DNA from 4 places in the Ruegeria sp. HKCCE3926 genome. Region 1 is predicted to be linked to each of the others. Evidence: riboswitches for the same ligand, from Rfam matches in the RefSeq annotation. Region 1 holds a riboswitch; each other region holds the start of a gene.
The links. A riboswitch is a leader RNA that binds a small molecule or an ion and turns the genes downstream of it on or off. The one in region 1 is predicted to bind cobalamin.
Positions count from the first base shown of each region.

Region 2: it holds a riboswitch for cobalamin, as region 1 does, so the genes downstream of both, I9184_RS19990 (hypothetical protein) here and I9184_RS16180 (aromatic ring-hydroxylating dioxygenase subunit alpha) in region 1, are expected to answer to the same signal.
Region 3: it holds a riboswitch for cobalamin, as region 1 does, so the genes downstream of both, I9184_RS08895 (DUF1636 domain-containing protein) here and I9184_RS16180 (aromatic ring-hydroxylating dioxygenase subunit alpha) in region 1, are expected to answer to the same signal.
Region 4: it holds a riboswitch for cobalamin, as region 1 does, so the genes downstream of both, I9184_RS20155 (DUF4198 domain-containing protein) here and I9184_RS16180 (aromatic ring-hydroxylating dioxygenase subunit alpha) in region 1, are expected to answer to the same signal.

Region 1 covers NZ_JAEDOU010000007.1:51,458-56,463, forward strand. The annotation lists gene I9184_RS16170 (hypothetical protein) at 1-4, shown strand, start outside; gene I9184_RS16175 (hybrid-cluster NAD(P)-dependent oxidoreductase) at 21-1,103, opposite strand; gene I9184_RS16180 (aromatic ring-hydroxylating dioxygenase subunit alpha) at 1,109-2,362, opposite strand; cobalamin riboswitch at 2,444-2,648, opposite strand; partial or broken gene I9184_RS16185 (IS5/IS1182 family transposase) at 2,722-2,874, shown strand; gene I9184_RS16190 (hypothetical protein) at 3,176-3,400, shown strand; gene I9184_RS16195 (DUF3833 family protein) at 3,430-3,972, opposite strand; gene I9184_RS16200 (DUF3833 domain-containing protein) at 3,969-4,586, opposite strand; gene I9184_RS16205 (MFS transporter) at 4,583-5,006, opposite strand, start outside.
Region 2 covers NZ_JAEDOU010000012.1:46,130-51,135, forward strand. The annotation lists gene I9184_RS19970 (bifunctional 2',3'-cyclic-nucleotide 2'-phosphodiesterase/3'-nucleotidase) at 1-600, shown strand, start outside; RNA gene ffs (signal recognition particle sRNA small type) at 640-738, shown strand; gene rsgA (ribosome small subunit-dependent GTPase A) at 846-1,922, shown strand; gene I9184_RS19985 (hypothetical protein) at 1,962-2,795, opposite strand; cobalamin riboswitch at 2,953-3,174, shown strand; gene I9184_RS19990 (hypothetical protein) at 3,265-3,672, shown strand; gene I9184_RS19995 (dual specificity protein phosphatase family protein) at 3,664-4,176, opposite strand; gene I9184_RS20000 (DNA polymerase III subunit gamma/tau) at 4,315-5,006, shown strand, end outside.
Region 3 covers NZ_JAEDOU010000002.1:141,295-146,300, forward strand. The annotation lists gene I9184_RS08875 (inositol monophosphatase family protein) at 1-220, shown strand, start outside; gene I9184_RS08880 (iron ABC transporter permease) at 244-1,254, opposite strand; gene I9184_RS08885 (ABC transporter substrate-binding protein) at 1,256-2,206, opposite strand; gene I9184_RS08890 (ABC transporter ATP-binding protein) at 2,223-2,996, opposite strand; gene I9184_RS08895 (DUF1636 domain-containing protein) at 2,993-3,349, opposite strand; cobalamin riboswitch at 3,447-3,644, opposite strand; gene I9184_RS08900 (D-lyxose/D-mannose family sugar isomerase) at 3,744-4,409, opposite strand; gene I9184_RS08905 (carbohydrate kinase) at 4,426-5,006, opposite strand, start outside.
Region 4 covers NZ_JAEDOU010000013.1:18,657-23,662, reverse strand. The annotation lists gene I9184_RS20175 (ABC transporter ATP-binding protein) at 1-45, opposite strand, end outside; gene cbiQ (cobalt ECF transporter T component CbiQ) at 42-821, opposite strand; gene I9184_RS20165 (cobalt ABC transporter permease) at 821-1,396, opposite strand; gene cbiM (cobalt transporter CbiM) at 1,393-2,004, opposite strand; gene I9184_RS20155 (DUF4198 domain-containing protein) at 2,011-2,796, opposite strand; cobalamin riboswitch at 2,928-3,128, opposite strand; gene I9184_RS20150 (ROK family transcriptional regulator) at 3,250-4,374, opposite strand; gene I9184_RS20145 (sugar ABC transporter substrate-binding protein) at 4,627-5,006, shown strand, end outside.

The DNA.
Region 1 (5,006 bases):
TTGATCGGGATGCGAAGCGCCTAAACCTCGACTTCGACCTTGCCGATCGGGTTCGAGCAGCAGGCCAGAATGTACCCCGCGTCGATGTCATCTTCCGAGATCCCTCCGTTGTGGACCATGTGGACCTCGCCAGCGGTTTTCTTGACCTTGCAGGTACCGCACACGCCGAAGGTACAGCCTGACGGGATGTTCAGGCCAACCGAGCGGGCGGCGGCAAGCACCGTGTCGGTCTCGGCAACCTTGGCCGTCACGCCCGAGGTCGCGAACAGGATTTCGGCGCTGCTGTCGTCGTCCAGAACAACGTCATCCAACTCGGGCTGATCCGCCTCGGTTTCCACCGGCGCGCCGAAGCTTTCCTGATAATAGTTGTCCATATCAAAACCAAGACCGGCCAGCGCGTCGCGCACCGCTTGCATGAAGGGCTCGGGACCGCAGCAATAGACTTCGCGCTCAAGGTAATCCGGCGCCATCAGGCCCAGCATCAATTGGTTGAACTGCCCCTGATATCCCGTCCATGGGCGGTAGCGGTCCGGCTCTTCCACCACGAACTTCAGGTCCAAACCATCCGTGCGGCTGGCCATCTGTTCCAAGCGCTGGCGGAAGATGATCTCGGATGGCCGCTTGGCGCAGTTGATGAAGACAACGTCCAGATCGCGGCCTTCGTCCCACATGCAGGTGGTCATTGACATCATCGGTGTGATGCCTGAGCCAGCCGAGATAAACAGGAACTTGCGCGCATCGCTCAGTGCGTTGGTGAACAGGCCCGCAGGCCCAATGGCCTTGAGCCGCATGCCGGGTTGAAGATTGTCCAGCATCCAGCGCGTGCCGATACTGTCGGGTTGCGCTTTGGCGGTGATGGTGATCGACCGCGGCCGCGATGGCGACGATGAGATCGTGTAGGTGCGATACACGACTCCCCCGGGCTGGCCGGGCGCCGGAATCTCGAGCGTCAGGAACTGACCGGGGTGATAGGCGAACTGCGCCCCCGAGGGGGCTCGGAACGAAAAGCTGGCGGTGTTCGGCATCTCGGGCACGACCGAGACACATTCCAGCATCTCTCCATCCTGCCAAACGGCTGATGAAAGCGTGTCCAGATCTTTCATCAGACTTACTCCGCCGCCATGTAGTCAGGGGTCAGGCGGGCCGACACTGTGCTGCAATACCAATCCACGAATTGCAGTACGCCGGATTCCTGAATGGCTGAATACGGGCCGGGCACATAGGCCGGGCTGTTGATGCCCTGCTGGTTGTCCTCGACCACCTGACGGTCTTCGTCATTCGTGGCGACCCAGACTTCGGTCAGGCGTTTCACGTCGTAGTCAACGCCTTCAACCGCATCCTTGTTGACCAGCCATTTGGTCGTGACCTCGGTCTCTGTCGGGCTGATCGGCGTAACACGGAAAACAATCGAGTGATCGGCAAGAAAGTGGTTCCACGTGGTCGGATAGTGGAACTTCAAAAGCGATCCCGCATCCGCAAAGGGCGACCGGCCCAACCAGCGGCGCACGGCGGATTTCCTGTCCATCGTATAGCTCTCGGCGCCTTCTTTCAGCGGCATCCGCGCCAGACGGAATTGGCCGTCCTCGTGCAGATAGAACTGCGATGGCATACCCGCTGACTGGCACCTGTCGAAATGGGCTTGCATATAGGCTGGGGTTTCACCGCCTTCGATCCCCGTCACGCTCGGATCATCAGGGAAGGTCCGGCACAGCGCAGGGTGGTTGCCGCCGCAGTGATAGCACTCGCGATTGTTTTCCCAGACCAGTTTCCAGTTGCCGTTCTCGATGATCGAGCTTTCGAATGCGACCTTGGCATTCGCAAGATCATGCGGCTCAAGATACGGGCGCGCGATATTGGCAAACGTGTCAAAATCCGGGGCGACATCCGCCAGACAGATATAGACCAACCCGGCAAGCTCGCGGCAATGAACCGTCTTCAAACCATGCTGTCTGGGATCAAACTCCGGCCCCATGTCGCGGGCCCACAGCAAAGAGCCGTCAAGCTCGTAGGTCCATTGGTGATACGGGCAAACCAGCTTCGGCGCGTTGCCTTTTGCCGCCTTGCATATGATCGAGCCGCGATGGCGGCAGGTGTTGTGAAACGCCCGGATCTGGTTGTCGGCGCCGCGCACGATGATCACGCGATAGGCACCCACGTTGTACGTTACATAGTCGCCGGCTTTCACCAGTTCACAGGCCGGAATGGCAAAGAGCCATTCGCGATAGTGGATGGTTTCCAGGTCGGTCTGAAAGATCTCGGGGTCGGTGTAAAAGGCCCGTTCCAGAGCATAGCCCGGGATTCGACGCGCCAACAGGTTTTGGACATTGTTCACTTCTGGCTCTCCTGCCGCGCCCCGCGGCATTGCTTGGGCAGATGACAGGGAGGAACCGTCCGGAGGCGCGCGAGGACCACGTCCGAAACCCGTGCCCCCACCGCCACCCGCGGTTTGACATATCTGCAAGGCTGGTTTCCGGACTTGAAAGGGGCTTGCACCCGGTTGCGACACCTTCCCGGGATCCTCGTCCCAGTGGTTGATTGTCGAACCTGACCTTCCTTACCGTTGCGGGGGCAGCGCCGGAATTCCACCGGCTTCCCAATTCTCCGCGGTCTGAGAATCAAACAGCGGCACCTCACGATGGCAGCCTACTTTCTACCTGCTTGGGCGCTGAAATGCTTGCGACATTTCCGGTTTCAAAACAGACATGGAAATTTTCCGGCTGAGTGGACGGCGCCGGGATCACGGTCCTTGGCACAGGGGCATGGCAAGCCCGCCAGCACGGCGTTCTGCAGGGGCCAGTGGGCTTTGCGATGGATGCGGCCACGTCTGACATCCGCGCCGTCAAATTGTCCCCCAGCCGTGACAGCGAAGGCCCGGCTGCTCTGCTCAGAAACGAAACGCTGCACGTCGCCTGAGCATGGCTGGAAAAGAGAGAGTCAGGCCAAGTGAAGGAGGTTTGCAGCAAACCCTTTTGGGTGAAGTTGATCCGTTTGGGATAGTGCTGGCTTGCCATGAGGCAGGTGAAGAAGGCGAATATCCGTCATGCGAGAGTTGTCAGTCCATCCTGTCAACGGACGGTAGAAAACCTCATTTTGTCCATAAAAAATTGTCTTTTTCGGGAAAAACCATTACGTTTTCCGAAAATGGTGGAAAACACCGGAGGCAGTAAGAGAGCAGATGCCAAAACCGAAAACAGGTGTTTTGCGGACAACAGTTCCTTCGCGCCTCATGGGAAAACGGGATGGTCTGTTTTTCCTCTGGGGGCAGATAGAACGCGCGCGCTTGAAGGTCGAGGGCGGCGAACGCGCCGAGGGCGCAGCCTCGGACGGGCCAAGGGCAAACACGGCCGGTGAGGTCAAGGGATCGACGACAGCATTGGTGGACGAGTTTATTTTCTACTGACTTTTGTGATGAAACCGGGCCTGACGGCCCTATTTCTTCTCGAAGAACAGGATGACTTCACCCAGACGGACGCCATAGCGTGAGACATACGCGCGGTTCAGCAGACGGTCGTCATCCAGCAGCCACATCCAGTCGTCGAATTTGACACGCATGGTCCCGTCCTTGATCGGCAGGTCGATCTTGTATTTCCAGTTGAACGTATCCCCGCGTTCAATCCCGCTGGCGGTGCCCAGCACGCCAGGCGCCGTACCGGTCCACGTATCCTCTCCGGTTTTGGTCAATGTCCAGATGCGTTGTTCCGTCGCGCCATCGTCGTAGACGAAGTCTTCGACCAGGGTCAGGGTTTCGCCGTCCCATGTTCCGTCGATATCAACCGTGAATCTGCGGGGGATATTTCCCAGAACATCCTGAAACTGACCGTAGGCCACTGTTTTACCCTCAAAAAACTCTTCCAGGTTCAACTGTCGGTCCGACAGAAACGTTTTTGGTACCTTCGGTTTGCTGGAGCAGGCCGCCAGAATTGCAAGGCTTGCGATGGCAATGCAGGCGATGAAAGAGCGAAAGGTGATCATTGCAACGGCTTCCCTTCCGAAGTCGCGTCATACCCGTTTGACCCACTTGGATGCATCGGTTTCGATCTGGGGCTTGGACGCATTGTGGCGATCAGTTCCGCGACCTTGACGCCAAACTTGCGCATCTCGGACCGATTCATGATGACGCCGGTTTCTGTCAGGTACATCCAATCGGTGACATCCAGTGTGTGTCCACCAGCGTCATCTGGCAGAATGATACGATAGGTCAGTTTTACCGCGGACCCCGAGATGATGCCCCGACCTTCGCCCACGATATCATCCGCCATTGCCGTGAATGTGTTGCCAGTTCCCAGCGTCAGGTACCATTTGCGGGTCATCTGTTTTCCGTTGGAATAGGTGAAGTACTCGGTCAGCGTGCCCGAGTTGCCTTGCCATTCGCCGGACATGCGCGCGACAAAGCTGTTCGACATTTTGCCGTTGGGGCCATAGATCAGGCCTTCGGACAAGATCTCTCCGTTCAGGTGTTTTTTCAGCGAAAAATTTGGCCCGGTGCCACTGTAATCGGACGGCGATTGCGCGCGAAAGCTCAGCAGCCTTGCACGGATGAAGACGGCGGTCAGAAGGACCAGAAGGATGATGCTGAAAGCGTTCATTTGCTTGTGACCTCGGTGGGCAGGGTCAACACCATCCCGAACGCTCCGACTTTCAGGATGCAGGGCAGCACCGCATAGGCAAGATTGAGTGTATCCAGAGCCTGTGCTGAATTGGTTTGACCGGGGGTGAAACCGCTGCGTTCCAGCAGCGGCAGAGTGAAAAAGGCAGCCAGGGCGAGGCCCAGTTTGCCAGCGAAGGACCAGATGCCAAACGCGGCTGATGCGTTCAGCCCGGCCCGGGTAAGCACGATCGAGAACATCGCAGGCAACACGACCATATCCGCGCCCAACGCCGCGCCCGAGGCGAGACAGATCATTGCAAAACCCGCAAGGTTTCCTGAACTCAGTGTGGCAGCGCCGATAAAGCCGGCGATCGAGAGCGGCATGGCGATAATCAGAGTCTGTTTCGGGCCAATTTTG
Region 2 (5,006 bases), on a different contig from region 1:
CATGTCTTTCCAAACGAATTGCGCGCGGTTCAGATCACGGGCGCGCAGCTGCTGGAGTGGTTGGAGATGTCAGCCAGCGCCTTCAACCAACAATTCCCCGACGCCGAGGCAGAGCTATTCGACCGGGATCGGGCGGGGTACAATTTCGATGTCATCTTTGGCCTGTCCTATCAGATCGACCCGTCGCAACCGGCGCGTTACGATGTCGGGGGGCAAATGATCCATCCCGGCCACAGGCGGGTGCATCATCTGACTTGCGCAGGCCAAGCCGTGCAACCTGATCAGGCATTTGTCGTCGCGCTCGATAATTATCGCGCAAGCGGGGGCGGACATTTCCCGCATGTGTCGTCGGCCCCGGCCATCGATCTGCCCCCGCTGGATATCCGGGACATTTTGCGGGACTACATGACGCACCGCCTGCCACCCGACCCATTGGCCCGGCAACCTTACCCGTTCTCTCTGATGCCGAAATCGGGGGTGACGACCATTCTTCGGACCGGTCCCGGTGCTTTGAAGTATGTTGACGAATTGAACAGGTTTGCCCCCAAGATTCTGGAACCTGACGAAAACGGTTTTGCTCGCATTCGGCTGACGCTCTGACGGGTTGTCTTTTGCCGAAGCCTTCCCTATATCCAGAGTCGAGAGGTTGGCGCGGGCGAGCGCCTCGCCAACCTGGTCAGGTCCGGAAGGAAGCAGCCACAACGAGCCCCGCTTGGGTCGATGTCCAACCTCTCACTTTACGAACCTTGGCCGCAGGAGGGCTTTATGATTGTAGCAAAGATCCTTCGGGCAGCACGGTTCTGACCTCACGGTATCGACTGACTGCCTGAACACATGACCCGGGGATGAGCGATCGCCATCCGTCGGGAGTGCTGTTTCTGACGACAGGCAAACCAATGTTTCTTGCACTTTCGGACCTGGGATGGTCCTCTCACTTTGCCGCGCAACACGCGGCTTATCCTTCCTGCACGCCTTTTCGCATCACTTCCGTTCATCGGGACCGCCTGATAGGGCTTAACCCTGACGGCGAAGTCCCGTTACTGACCCCCGATCAAACGACCGGCAGCTATGCTGTTGGCGATTGGGTTCTCGCCGATGACGACAAACGCGTGCGCCATTTGCTCGACCGGCGCAGCCTGCTGCACCGACGCGCCGCGGGTACAGGCGCCGCGACGCAACTGATCGCAGCCAATGTCGATGTGCTGTTCATCGTCAGCTCGTGCAATGCCGATTTCAAACTGCCCCGGCTGGAACGATATCTGGCGCTCGCGCATCAGGCCGGGTGTTACCCGGTCGTTGTTCTGACGAAGGCCGACAAATCGGCGGACCCCGACAGTTTCTCGGGGCAGGTGCAATCTCTGGATCCGTTCCTGACGGTTCTGGCGATCAACGCGCTGGACCCGGCAGAGGTTGAAAAGGTTCTGTCCTGGTGCCCCAAAAGCCAGACCGGAGCGCTGGTTGGATCGTCGGGCGTTGGCAAGACGACACTTGCCAATACCATGACCGATCAGGATCTCGCCACCTCGGACATTCGCGAGGATGACGCGCGGGGCCGGCACACGACGACCGCACGCGCATTGCACCGGATGCGCAACGGTGGCTGGTTGATCGATACACCCGGAATGCGCGCGTTGCGCCTGCTGGACGCTCGGGACGGGATCGACGACGTTTTCTCGGACCTTGCCGAGTTGAGCCGGGACTGCCGTTTTTCGGATTGCCAGCACAGCTCCGAGCCCGGATGTGCCGTGCAAAAGGCAATAAGCCACGGCACGCTTGATCCGGCTCGATTGGACCGGTGGCGCAAGCTTCGGCGCGAAGATCAGCGCAATTCTGAAACCGTCGCGCAGTCCCGGGCGCGGGACAAAGCGTTCGGCAAGATGGTCCGTGGCGTCATGAAGGAAAAGAAACTTCGCAACCGGTGATCGTTGGACGGTGCCCGGCCCGTCCTGCGCCGCGTCTGATCAAGCGATCAGTCGCGGCCAAACCGCTGCATTGCGCCGGGCAAATGCTCCGATATGACCAACCTCAGGCAACCCGAAATCGGCAGGGCTCAGCAGGTGGCGGTTGGCATCGGGGCCGTAAAGATCCGCAAGCCGCCAAACCGCTTCCGGCGGCACCATCTGGTCGTCCTCGAAGGTGAACAGATCCACGGGCGTTCCAGAATCCTTCCACTGCGCCGCAGGTAACTCATGCCCGATTTCAGGCACATAGTTCAAAGGCGCCGTACACCATTTGCGCCACTGCCAATAGACCGATGCCGGCAGATCCGAGCCGAACCCGATCGCCTTTCCGGGAAGGTAGCCAAGGGCTCGGGCCAAAAGCGGGGCATGACCATACCAGAACAATCCTGCCAAACCACGATAGGGCCATGGATGGTCGCTTAGGGTTACCAGCCCCGAACACACACAGATCATGCGATCAATCAGATCGATATCCGGCTGCACAGGCCCCAACATCGCGCCGATCGAATGGCCGATGGTCCAATGCTGCGAATCGGGAAACCGTCTGCGCATTTCTGCCCGTGCCGCGGGCATGTCGATCAAGGCCCAATCCGCCATGGTCGCACGCGAATCTTTCAGGCGGCCGGTCAAGGAATGCCCGTAATCGCGATAGTCATAGGTCAGGCAGGCCATACCCCGCTCGGCAGCAAGCCATCGTGCGAAATGACGGTAATAATCGCGCGGCACACCCGTTGCACTGTTCAGCACGACGACGATTTCGGGCGAAGACAGCGGGCTGTACAACCGGGCAGACAGTGTTTTCTGCCCGGACGGAAAGCGAAATTCTTCGGTCATTACCGTTTGCTCTGTGTCCAACATGATCTCTGGCTTTGCGCTTGGTAAATCCGGTTTCCGAACCTCAACGCCCTCGACACTATGCATGAACCAACACCGTATCCAGCATGACCAAGCGTCCGGTCAAAAGATCGGCTTGACTCGATGCGTGCTCAAACGCTAGCGGTTGTGTGATGGTTTCCGGCCTCCACAAGGGGTCGGAATGAAAAGGGAACACGGTGCGGTAATGTCTGGTCATGCAGGCAACAACCAAATCCGCGACTGCCCCCGCAACTGTAAGCGGTAAGCGATGCCGAAACACCACTGGCCCAAAGGCTGGGAAGGTCGGCAAAGCGATGACCCGCAAGTCAGGAGACCTGCCATCGGAAACGAAACCGAAACTCGGGCGGGGTGTCCGGGCAGGTCCTGACGGCATCACGCTGTCCCACCTGTCCCAAATATCCTGTCCACCAAGCGCGGAGGGCGCAGGATGATCTGGAAGACAAAGACACATGAATTCAGTGCAACAGTATGTCAGCGGACGGGCAAAACCTGTCCCGCTTTGGCGCGGCTGGCGCGCTCGATATCCGAAGCCATGGCCCAGGCGACCTCGGCCACAAGTGACGATTTCGAGATTGAGGGCAGCAGCGAGCTGTCACATTGCAGCGAAGGATGTCATGCAATTTTCCGCGCGCAATCAGACCGCATTCGTGTCTTTTGCGGGACGCAGCCCGAAACCACGATTGAGCCGCTGAACGGCTATGCCGACCTGATCTTCGGAAACACGTTCAGTGCGATGCCATCCGGCGTCGTGAAAACCCCACCCTGCGCGATGATCGAAGTTTCTACGATCCGGCCTCGAAAACCTGCTTGCGCGCCCGCGCAGATTTCAATCTGAATCCAGACTGACCTGTGCCTGGGCACGCCGAGAGGCCCAGGCCAGTTGCGCATCCGTTTCGACGGCGCAAGGGCGCACCGCCCGCAATCGTTGCAGCGCCGTGTCCGCGCCTTCGCCGCATTCGACCATCAGCCGCAGGACAATCATACCTGACCTGCCACAGCCCCCGCGGCAGTGTACCAATACGCGACCTCCGCCGGACAGCGCGTGCCGGGCCGCGGCGCTGACGGACGGCCACGCGTCATCAATCGCTTTTGTCGGCGCTCCGAAATCTTCGATCGGCAGGTGAACCCAACGGCTGGCGCGGCTTTGAATATCGCTGCCAAATTCCTGCGCCCCGTCCTGAAGCATTTCGACATCCGTCGTCATCGAAACAACAAGCCCAGGCTGCCAGGCTGCGATCATATCCAGATCGCTGGAGTAATCTCCGCCGCGTCCGGGCATCGAGGTCAGCGCCAGCGTTCCGCCACCGACTTGCAGGGCGTAGATCACCAACTGCGACATGAATCCTGTCCTCCCCAAAGAACTCTATACAAAAATGAGCCATTAAATCCGCTGATGCAGTTTAGTGCGAAAGCGACTCGTTTCTAAATCAAAAATCATCGCGCCCCGCTGTGGACGCGGGCAACGGTGGCCACTACGCTGTGCCCAAGCACCGAATCCCAACGAGAAGACATGACAGACAGCTCCAGCCCCGCCTATCAGGTTCTCGCCCGCAAATATCGCCCGGAAACCTTTGCCGATCTGGTGGGTCAGGATGCCATGGTGCGCACCCTGAAAAACGCGTTCGCGGCCGACCGGATCGCGCAGGCCTTCATCATGACCGGTATTCGCGGCACCGGCAAAACCACGACCGCAAGGATCATCGCCAAGGGGATGAACTGCATCGGACCCGACGGAACCGGTGGCCCCACGACCGAACCCTGCGGTCAGTGTGAACATTGTGTCGCCATCATGGAAGGCCGCCATGTCGACGTGATGGAGATGGACGCCGCCAGCCGTACGGGCGTCAACGACATCCGCGAGATCATTGACAGTGTCCGCTATCGCGCCGCCAGCGCGCGTTACAAGATTTATATCATCGACGAGGTTCATATGCTCTCGACCAGTGCGTTCAACGCGCTGCTCAAGACGTTGGAAGAACCGCCCGCGCATGTGAAGTTCATCTTCGCAACCACTGAAATCCGCAAAGTCCCTGTCACTGTGCTGTCCCGCTGCCAGCGTTTCGACCTGCGCCGGATCGAACCCGAAGACATGATTGGCCTGCTGCGCAAGATCGCCGAAGCGGAAAACGCCCAGATCGCCGAAGACGCGCTGGCGCTGATCACCCGAGC
Region 3 (5,006 bases), on a different contig from region 1:
CCATGCCTTGCTTGCTTCGGGCCATGTCGATGCTGTGGTGGATTACGATCTGCAACCTTATGACTATCTGGCGCTTTCACCTCTGATCACGGCTGCTGGCGGAGTGATGACCGATTGGCACGGGCATGCGTTGGCCCTCGATTCAGATGGCGCGGTCGTTTCCGCCGCAACCCCTGAACTGCATGCTGAACTGCTTGACCTCATCAATGCTGAGAAATGACAGTGTTGCGCAACCTTGGAAAACTAGCTTCCGCGATCAGATTTGAACAAATACAAAAAGACAAAAAGTGATCCTATTGACGTTGTGACGATTCCGACGGGCAACTCCTGCGGGGCCAGAAGAAGGCGTGACAAGATATCGGACAATGTCAGCAGAATCGCGCCCACGATCGCCGAGACAATCAGCAGGTTTCGGTGCAGAGTACCGGCGATGCCGCGTGCAATATGAGGCACCATCAGCCCGACAAAGCCGATGACACCGGCAACTGAAACGAAACTGGCCGTCGCCAAAGCGGCAACGAAAAACATGCTGAACCGCAGACCTTGAACGGGAATACCCAGTGACGAGGCTGTGAAATCCCCGGTCAGCAGCGCGTCAAGCCACCGACTGCGATAAAGTGAATAGCTCAGGATCAGGCCCAGTCCGATCAGGACAAGCGGGAATGTTTCCCATCTTGCCAGTCCCAGGCCGCCAAGCATCCAGAATATCACCGAATGAGCCGCGCGATTGTCGCCAGAGAAAATAAGGTAGTTGGTGATTGCGGAAAACAGAAAGGACACCGCCAGGCCAGCCAGGATCAGTTTTTCGGGTGCGCTCGTACGCAAGCCCTGAACCAGCGCCAGAACAATGCCGGACGCGATCAGGCCACCGCAAAATGCTGCCAGCGGCAACGTCCAGATTCCCAGGACATCCCCTGTGACGGTGATCACCAGAACGGCGCCGGCAGCAGCACCCGAGGACAGACCGAACAGAAACGGATCTGCCAGATCGTTTCGCGTCGTTGTTTGCAGAACGACACCAACGACGCCCAGCCCCGCACCAATCACGGCGGCAAACAGGGCGCGGGGCAGGCGAAGGTCGAAGACGATCCGGTGCAAGGGCGACATGTCTCCTTCCACCATACCGGTTCCGAGGCCGATGGCCGAAAAGACTTCGCGCACGGGGATTGGGGTGGTCCCATAGACGATCGACAACAGCAAAAGGGCGGTCAGAACAACCGCCCCCAGCACTATCAAACGGCCCAATTGGACCATATCAGTTGGTCTCCGGGTGCATCGCCTGTGCCATCTTCTCGATCGCCTCGATATTTGCCGGGCCGGGAGTCAGCTCTTCGTAACGCAGGCCAATCCAGCGCTCGTTCTTTACCGCGTCCGTTTGTGACATCACCGGGTGATCCTTGAGGAACTGGAAAGTGTCCTCTGCGCCGTTGCCGGACTGATAGTCGAGCAGCACCAGAAATTCCGGGTTAGCCGCTGCCACAGCTTCCCACGACGTGCGGCCCCAGCTGGTATCCAGATCATGAGTTGCGTTCTCACCGCCAGCGGCTGCGATCATCGCATCGGGAATGGCGAACTTGCCGGCGGTAAACGGAGCATCGGCCGGTCCGTCCAACAGGAATACCCGCGGCTTTTCCAGATCGGCTGTTTTTGCTTGAATGGCGGACAACTTGTCCTTCCAGCCGGCAACCAGCGCCTCGGCCTTGTCTTCGACCTGCATGACCTTGCCCAGGCGCAGAACGTCATCAAACAACAGGTTCATGCTGGATTCGGGGCGATCCTCGTCCAGATGCACGCAGCTTTCGGTCAGGATCATGGTCTTGATACCAAAGGGTTCCAGCGTGTCGGGCGTGACATCTCCGCCGGGTTTCATGCCATAGTACCAACCGGCAAAAAACAGATCAGGTTCGACGGCCACAAGGTTTTCAATCGTCGGGTACTTGGGGGCAAGCTCTGGGATGTCGCCGCGCTGAGCATCAAAGTCAGGGCTGGTTTTGTACCAGCCCGAAATCCCGGTAAGTCCCACGATCTTGTCCTGAAGGCCGAGTGCAAAGGCCATATCCGCCATGTTCATATCATGCACGACCAGACGTTCCGGCGCCGAGTCAAAAACCAGCGGTTCGCCGCAATTGTCCACGGTGACGGCTTCCGCTGCCACGCCACCTGCGAAGCCAGCGAAGACAACCACCGGCCAGAGTTTCTGCATCATATGTAAGCTCCTGTTATTATGACAATTTCCGTTTTCGGATGTCCAGTGCGGGGATCATGCGGCCTTCGTGCTGAAAGCACAGATAATCCACGCCGAATGTCTCACTTACCCGGTCTGGGGTCAGAACTTCGCCAACAGGCCCGAACCCCGTCAGGCGCGTGGCTTTCATCAACGCCACATGGGTGGCGAATTCCGGGATCATGACCAGATCATGGACGATCATGACGACCGTTACCCCCAGATCAGCGACCAGAGACAGCATGTGCCCCTTGGCATCGGGGTCCAGATGGTTGGTTGGCTCGTCCAGAAACAGCAAGGACGGGTTCTGGGCCAGCGCGCGCGCGATGTGCGCGCGCTGACGTTCTCCGCCGGACAGTTGACCCATCGTTTTGTTGGCAAAATGCAACAGCTCGGTCGTCGTCAGCACCCGTTCAAGATCAGCCCTGTGCTGAGTCACCGAACGTTCGCCCTGAATCGGGATTTGCCCCAGCGCAACGTAGTCTTGCAGGCGCATCCGCCCGTCGGGCATTTCCTGCTGCCCGACCACAGCAATGGAGCGGGCACGTTGGCGGGCGGACAGGGTCCGAAGGCTTTGTCCTTCTATCCAAACATCGCCCAACGCAATCCGTTCAATCCCGCACAGCAGTTTCAGCAGAGTGGTTTTGCCGGCGCCGTTCGGCCCGGCGATTGCCAGAATTGATCCTTCTTCCAGACGAAAGGACACATCCTGCAACAGGATGTCGCCATTGAGCGCGTAGTATTCCAAATTCTCTGCAATCAGAAAACTCATGATGACCCCCCGAAAGGCAACGCGGGAATTCGCGATAAGGTCTTTGCGAAAAGGGCAGGGGGGCGGTCCGAGGCACTGGTCCAGCCGTCGTCGCTGTCGCCGAACTGGATCGCAAATTCGACCAAGGCAGACAGATCGCGGGATGTCGTGATATCGCCAAACAGGTACTGCGCTTTGCCCGGGGCCTGAAATCCGACGGTCATGGCCCGTTCACAACCTGCCATGCAGGCCACCATTCGGGTTTCAAAACCGTCAGGCAACCGGGCATCCAGCGCGTCTTGCGCGGCTTCGGCAGACATCGTCCCCTGACATGTTGAACAGATCAGAACGTAGTGATCAGAATAGCAGGTCATTGCCTTCTCCGTCGTTTGCCAGATGCAGACAGAGGGCACATACCCGGATATTACGCAAACGCGCCATCAAGCCTCCTTCCGAGACGCCCCGCCTCGGGTTGGTTCATAGTGTGATGGCAGGTCTCCTGACTTGCGGGTCGTTGCTTGGCCGACCTTCCCAACCCTTTTGGGTCAGTGGTGAAGTGGCGTCGCTCACCGCTTACAGTTGCGGGGGCAGTCACGGACTTGGCACATTCCAGCGCCGCACCGTGTTCCCATTTTCATCCCTTACGGAACCATCCCGCTCAGCTAGTCCGGCTACGCCTGACTTGTCAAGCGGCAGGCGAAAGGGTGGTGGACGGAATTGCAACGGTTGAGCCAGCGATCCTGGTGCGCCAGCCCGGACCGAACGGTGTCAATAGTCTGATACAAGAAGAAAATCCGGTTCGGTATCTTCCTCAACCTTTGAAAACCGTGGGATTGGCTTTTCAAACACATTGTCCGTACGGTCGTCATTCACGGTCGATACCTCGCCAATAAGGCAATCGCCGCGCTCGGCCCAGAAAGCGTGCCAGATGCCGGGCATCAGAGTTACGCTTTGCCCCGGCTTCAGCCGCAAGTGCTCTTCGGGTTGCAAGGTTACAGGGCAGGCATCGCTTGGGACCGTCACCGGGTTGTCGCGGTCGACGCCACCGTTTGGATCTGACGCATGGATTTCCAGAACGAGATCGCCGCCGCCCCGGTTGATGATGTCTTCTGCCTTGATGATATGCCGGTGCATCGGAGAAAGCTGATTTTCTCTCGAGATCAACAGTTTTTCCGCATAGAGCATCCCGCGCCCGGATTTCAGATCCTTCGCCTCACCATTGCGCAAAGTGAATAGAAACAGTCCAAGTTCATCAAAACGGCCCTGGGCGTAATCGGTAATGTCCCATCCCAGCCCGCGGCTGCGGATCGTTTCGGCCAGAGGGCTGCGCATTTTCTCGGGCGACCAATCCGCAAAGGGTGGCAACACGGCACCGAAGGACTGAATGAACGCCTGTGCCCGGGTCTTGATACGGTTGATTTCGGATCGTTTCATCATGCCGTCCCACAGATCAAAGTTCGTGCGCCCAGGGGGGTTCTGCCCCGGCTCGGGAAACGGTCACGGCCGCCACGTCAGCGCCCAGTTCCATGGCTGCTTGCAGGCTTTCAACCGTCAATCCGCGCAGACCTGACTTGGTCAGATGCCCTGCGCGGCTGAGCTCGGTCAGAACGCCGGCGTTGAACGTGTCACCTGCGCCGATCGTATCGACCACTTCAACGGGTTTCACGGGAACCGAAACTTCGGAACCATCCGCCAGGTAACCGTGCGCCCCGTCACTGCCGCGCGTGACGATGACAACGGAAGGACCCGCCTGCAACAGCACAGACGCTTTTGCGGCTTCGGATTCAGCGCCCGGAATGATCCAATCCAGGTCCTCGTCTGAAACCTTTACGATATCCGCACGCGAGATCATGCGGTTCAAACGCGTCCGAAACCGGGTTTGATCCTTGATGAAATCCGGGCGAATATTCGGGTCCAGCATCACCGCACGGTCGGAACCGTGGCGGTCCAGAAGGGCGGCATATGCATCTGCGCAAGGTTCACACGCAAGGCTGATTCCGCCGAGATACAGGGCAGAGACAGCGGGAAGCT
Region 4 (5,006 bases), on a different contig from region 1:
GCCGGGGTAGGAAAAACAGATGTCTTCAAGCGCGATCAGTGTCATGCGAATTCCAGAATGATCAGACCCAGGCAGAGACCGCTGAAACCAGCCGCAAACACAATGTCCGCGCGGGTCAGGGCAAATTCCTGAAGCAACGGCATACGCCCGGAAAACCCGCGGCACTTCATCGCGGCCAGGATGCGTTCCGATCTTTCGATCGCGCGCACAAGCATCATACCCACAAGGTAGCCAAAGCTGCGATATGTGTGCCAGTTTGTTGCTGGCCGAAAACCACGTACCTTCATGGCGGCCCGCAGCCGCAGGTATTCTTCGCGCAAGACCTCGATATAACGGATCGTGAACATCAGCAGGTAAACCAGCTTTTCCGGGCACCGCAGACGATGCAGGGCGTGGCCCAGTGTGACCGGCTCCATCGTCCCGACCAAAACCATCAGGGACAGGATCACGGCATTGGCGGTCAAGGCAATCTCGACCGCTTTCCAAAAACCCTGCCAGCTTGCAGGGAATCCCCAAAGCGTGAACATCGGATCCCCGGGCATGGAAAAGGGCAACAGGACCAGCATGAACAGGATGAACCCATCCATCATGGCCATTCGCTTCAACGTCTTTCGCCGCGGCAGACGTGAAACTATCAGAAGCGAAAGCGACACTGTCAGCGCCGCGCAAAGCGCGCCGAGGGATGACAGCGCAACGGTCACGACTGCAAAAACAACTGCCATGACGATCCGCATCCGGGGATCCAGCAGGCTGATCAGACCTTCTGGCCCGTCACCGGCTTCGGACAGTGTTTTTTCCTTGTGCCCCAGAACGTGTGCCATCAGGACGCCAGCTTGCGGCGGGCCGCCATGTAAAAGCCCAGACCAAACAGACCAACGATGTACCCAATCCCGCCAAGGATGGTTTGCAGGTCATTCTGTTCGCGATAGGCCGCAATCTCGCGCCTGAGCGGGCGCAATTCGTCACGTATGGCCTTGGCGATAACCTGCTGTTCTTCGGCGCTGAGAGACGCCGCCGAACCGCTGGCCTGCGTCACAGCAGCCGAAGATGAGTCACCGTTTTCTGCCACAGCAACGCCCATGATCCGCGCGACATCTTCGGCAGGCATCGTGACTTCGGCCACATGCCCGGCGCCAAGGTCGGCAAAGAAAGTGTGCGCCACGGCCGAGGTCGGCGTGTAGACAAAGAAACCGTCCGCATCCGTGACCGATCGACCCAGCTCGGCCCCATCCGGGCCGGTGACAATGACCTCGGTGCCGCTTGCCATGTCGCCGTTGGAAAAGCCGATTTCGCCCTCGATGACGTCTTCCGACTCGAAAACGCCGGCTAGGACCTTGTGCGCCAGGGCAGGCACAGGTGCGCAGCACACGGCCAATATGACAACCAGATGCTTCATGTGGCTGCTTCCCTTATAAACAGCTCGGGTTTGACCTTGCGTGCCAACAACACGGCGAACCCGGTCAAAATCGCCTCAATGGCCATGACAGGAATATGGGCGAAGAAAACAAGCCTGGCGGCAGGCAGAAATTCATCCCCCGACAGCGCCAGGGAAAACGCGACCATGCCGGTTGTCGCCGCAATGGCAAATGCGCCGCCGACGCCCCCCCAAATCGCACCTTGCAAAGGCGTTCCACGCGCGATCAGACGACCGAACAACATTCCGGCCACCACAGCTGGAAAGGCGATGTTGACGGTGTTGATCCCCAACACCGTCAACCCGCCAAAGCCGAAAAAGACCGCCTGTAGCAAAAGCCCGACGAACAAAGCCGGGAATGCGGCCCAACCAAGCAGCAGCCCGGCCATGCCGTTGAGGATCAGATGGACCGACGACGGACCAATGGGTACGTGGATCAACGATGCCACGAAGAAACTGGCTGACAGCACGCCCGCAGTGGGGATGCGATCAAGATCCAGAGACCTGAGACCCATGGCGATCCCGCCCGCGGCGGCTATGGCGCCGCCAATTACAACCGGGTTGGAAAGGGCTCCGTCGACGATGTGCATCTTGGGTTACTCCAGATCCCAGGAGCGAATCCAGATGACCGCATCCTGGCTGAGTTCTTTGCCCTCATGTTCGGTTGCCGGACCGGAACCAAGTGCTGCGAAACCCCAGTAACCGGCATTTGGAACGCCGAACGAGAAATACCCGTTGTCGTCAGATATGGCGACCACCGCACCACCCGGCATCGGAGAGACTTTCGGTGTAGAAGCGGCCGAACTTTCCATGTCGGGCTCGGCGGCCATGTACTCGATCTCGATTTCGACCCCCGCAACCGGCTGACCATCAGCCAGCACACGGCCCGTGAAAGTCGAACCCGCGATGATGTTGGTCGGCTTGTTCAGCGGGATAATCTCGGTCGGCAAACCTACGGGATTCATCCAGTCGGTCGGCAATTCGTTGCGGTTCAGGAAGGCTTTGGTGAGCTGTTGGATATAGATGTCTTCGGATTCCTCGTAATAAGGCTGAGGAACCGTCACCAGCACATAGTCGCCCGACCGTTTGACCGGGACACTGCCTTTGAACGCCACGCCCTCGTTTTCCCCGCCGGTGAACCGGATAGGTTCCAACGTGTCCAGCAAATCGGTCTTTTCACCGTTGTGGATCACATAGAATTCCTGCGGCTTTTCAAGATCCATGACGTGGCCGTTCTCGAACGGATGCCAGAAAATCAGCTTGACCGGCACATCGCCCGGTTTCTGGATCATGGTATCGGTAGTGTATTCCAAAAGAAAATGCGCATCTGCGATGGCGGGAAGAGCCACCGCGGCAACGGCTGCGCTGAGCAGCGTTTTCATGAACAGTCGTCCTTGTCCCGTCGCGCCAATCCCGGCGCGAAATTCGTTTTGACTACGGGACATTCAACGCCAAATCACCCTTTCAGGCATCCTGGTACGACGCACATCCCGTCGCCGATTAGGAGTGCCCCTTATGAGGACACATGTCCGGCAGGTATCCTGACTTGCGGGTCAAAGCGTTGGACTGGCCTTCCCGGGGCAAACCCCAGTGGCGTTTCAGCCCTGCTCGCCGCTTACAGTTGCGGGTGCAGTTGCGGAATTGGGCCTAAGCCCGCACCGCATTCCCTATTGATTCCAGAGCAAGCCCCGGAACCGGACATGCCGAGCGGCTTGCCAGACAACTCAGCCTTCCGTCAACGAAAATGTGTTACGGCCATCGAAAATTATGAGCTCGGCAGTTTGCGAGAGTGAACCGGTTTGTGAAATATCCAAGGCAACAGGGTGATTTCACATCTAAGCTTCTGAAAGATACCTTTCCGACAATGGCAGGCTTGCCGCGCCCAGTGAGCGTGCATCCGGGCCCACGGTCCCTGCCAGCACCACGGGGTGCTCGAGACCGGTCAGGTTCAGCTCGGACAGTTTGTCTTCGACCATTTCAACCAAACGCGCCTTGATGTCCTGCGGCATCCAGCCGTCAATCTTCACGCATTCGAAATCTATCAGGCTACAGGATGAGACAATCGCATAAGCAATCCCGCTTGCCGTCCGTTTCAACCAGTTTTCCAGTTGAATTTTTGGCACATCCCAACGCTGGGTCGTTTCCCAAATGGAATGCGACGTTACCCCTGCTGTGGTGATTGCACGCTCGAGAACATACAGGCTGGCCACGTCGATAAGCGGTCTGACACCACCCGCACCATCCGGTACAGGCAGGGGGCCGATTGCGCCCGAGTTTCCACGCCCGGAAAAGATCGCACCATTGAGAACCACACCGCCGCCAATAAAAAACCCGATATAGAAGTACAGGAAATCCCTTGGTCCATCGGCCGGACCGAATACCAATTCCGCCCCACAAGCCGCAGTGGCGTCATTTTGCAGAAAAACCGGCATATCGAGGCGACGAGCCAGGTCAGCCTTCAGGTCTGATACGCGCCACGGGTCCATTTCTTCCTGAGGAACCTGAAGGGTCTGGGCCCAGTCCCACAGGTAGAACGGCATGGCAATTCCAAGACCCGCAATCCTGCCTTTGGCCTCGGGCGACATGGATGACATCATTTTCCCCAGACTCTGTATAGAAAACTCCAAAGTGGCTTTTGGCGTTGGATAGTCATAGGTTCGCCGCTCGCGTTGCCGCACATTTCCGACAAAGTCAGTCAATACCAGCTCGGTACTGCGGCGCCCGACCTTGAGCCCAAAGAAAAACGCACCATCCGGGTTGAGGCGCATGGGAACGGAAGGTTGCCCGACTTTCCCGCGGACCGGCTCACCGCGCAAAAGCAAACCGTCCTTCTCAAGCAGCCGCATGATGACGGAAACGGTTTGCGCCGACAGTCCGGTCATGCGCGCAATCTCGGACTTAGCAAGAGCCTGATGACGCCGGACAAGCGACAACACCAGCCGTTCGTTCCGGGCCCGCATCCCGCTTTGATTGGTTCCGCGCACCTCTGACCCGTGCAGGCCAATCGAATTTTTCCGAGATGAATTTTCCGGCACGACCACCCCTTTCCTGCTGAAGAATGAGAAAGCCCGCCCGCCCTGTCAATAATAAATAAGAGTGATTTATTTATTGACTCAAATTTCGAATCTTGTGATTGTTTCTTATGAGATCAGGGTTTTTGCCTGATCGCCCTCGTGCCCTGTACGGCACAGGAAAAACTGGGAGGATAATCGATGAAACTTGCAAGACTTGCGGGTGCTGCTGCGCTCGGGGTTACTGCCATGGCTGGCAGTGCAATGGCGGAAGGCGAAACCGTTTGTCTGATCACCAAGACAGACACCAACCCGTTCTTTGTCAAAATGAAGGAAGGTGCGACAGCGAAGGCGGAAGAGCTGGGAATGACGCTCAAAGCCTTTGCAGGCAAAGTTGACGGTGACCATGAAACGCAGGTGCAAGCCATTGAGACCTGCATTCTGGACGGCGCCAAGGGCATTCTGCTGACGGCCTCGGACACATCATCCATCGTTCCGGCCGTGAAGCAGGCGCGGGATGCAGGTGTTCTGGTTATCGCTCTGGATACGCCGCTGGAACCCATTGACTCGGCTGACGCAAC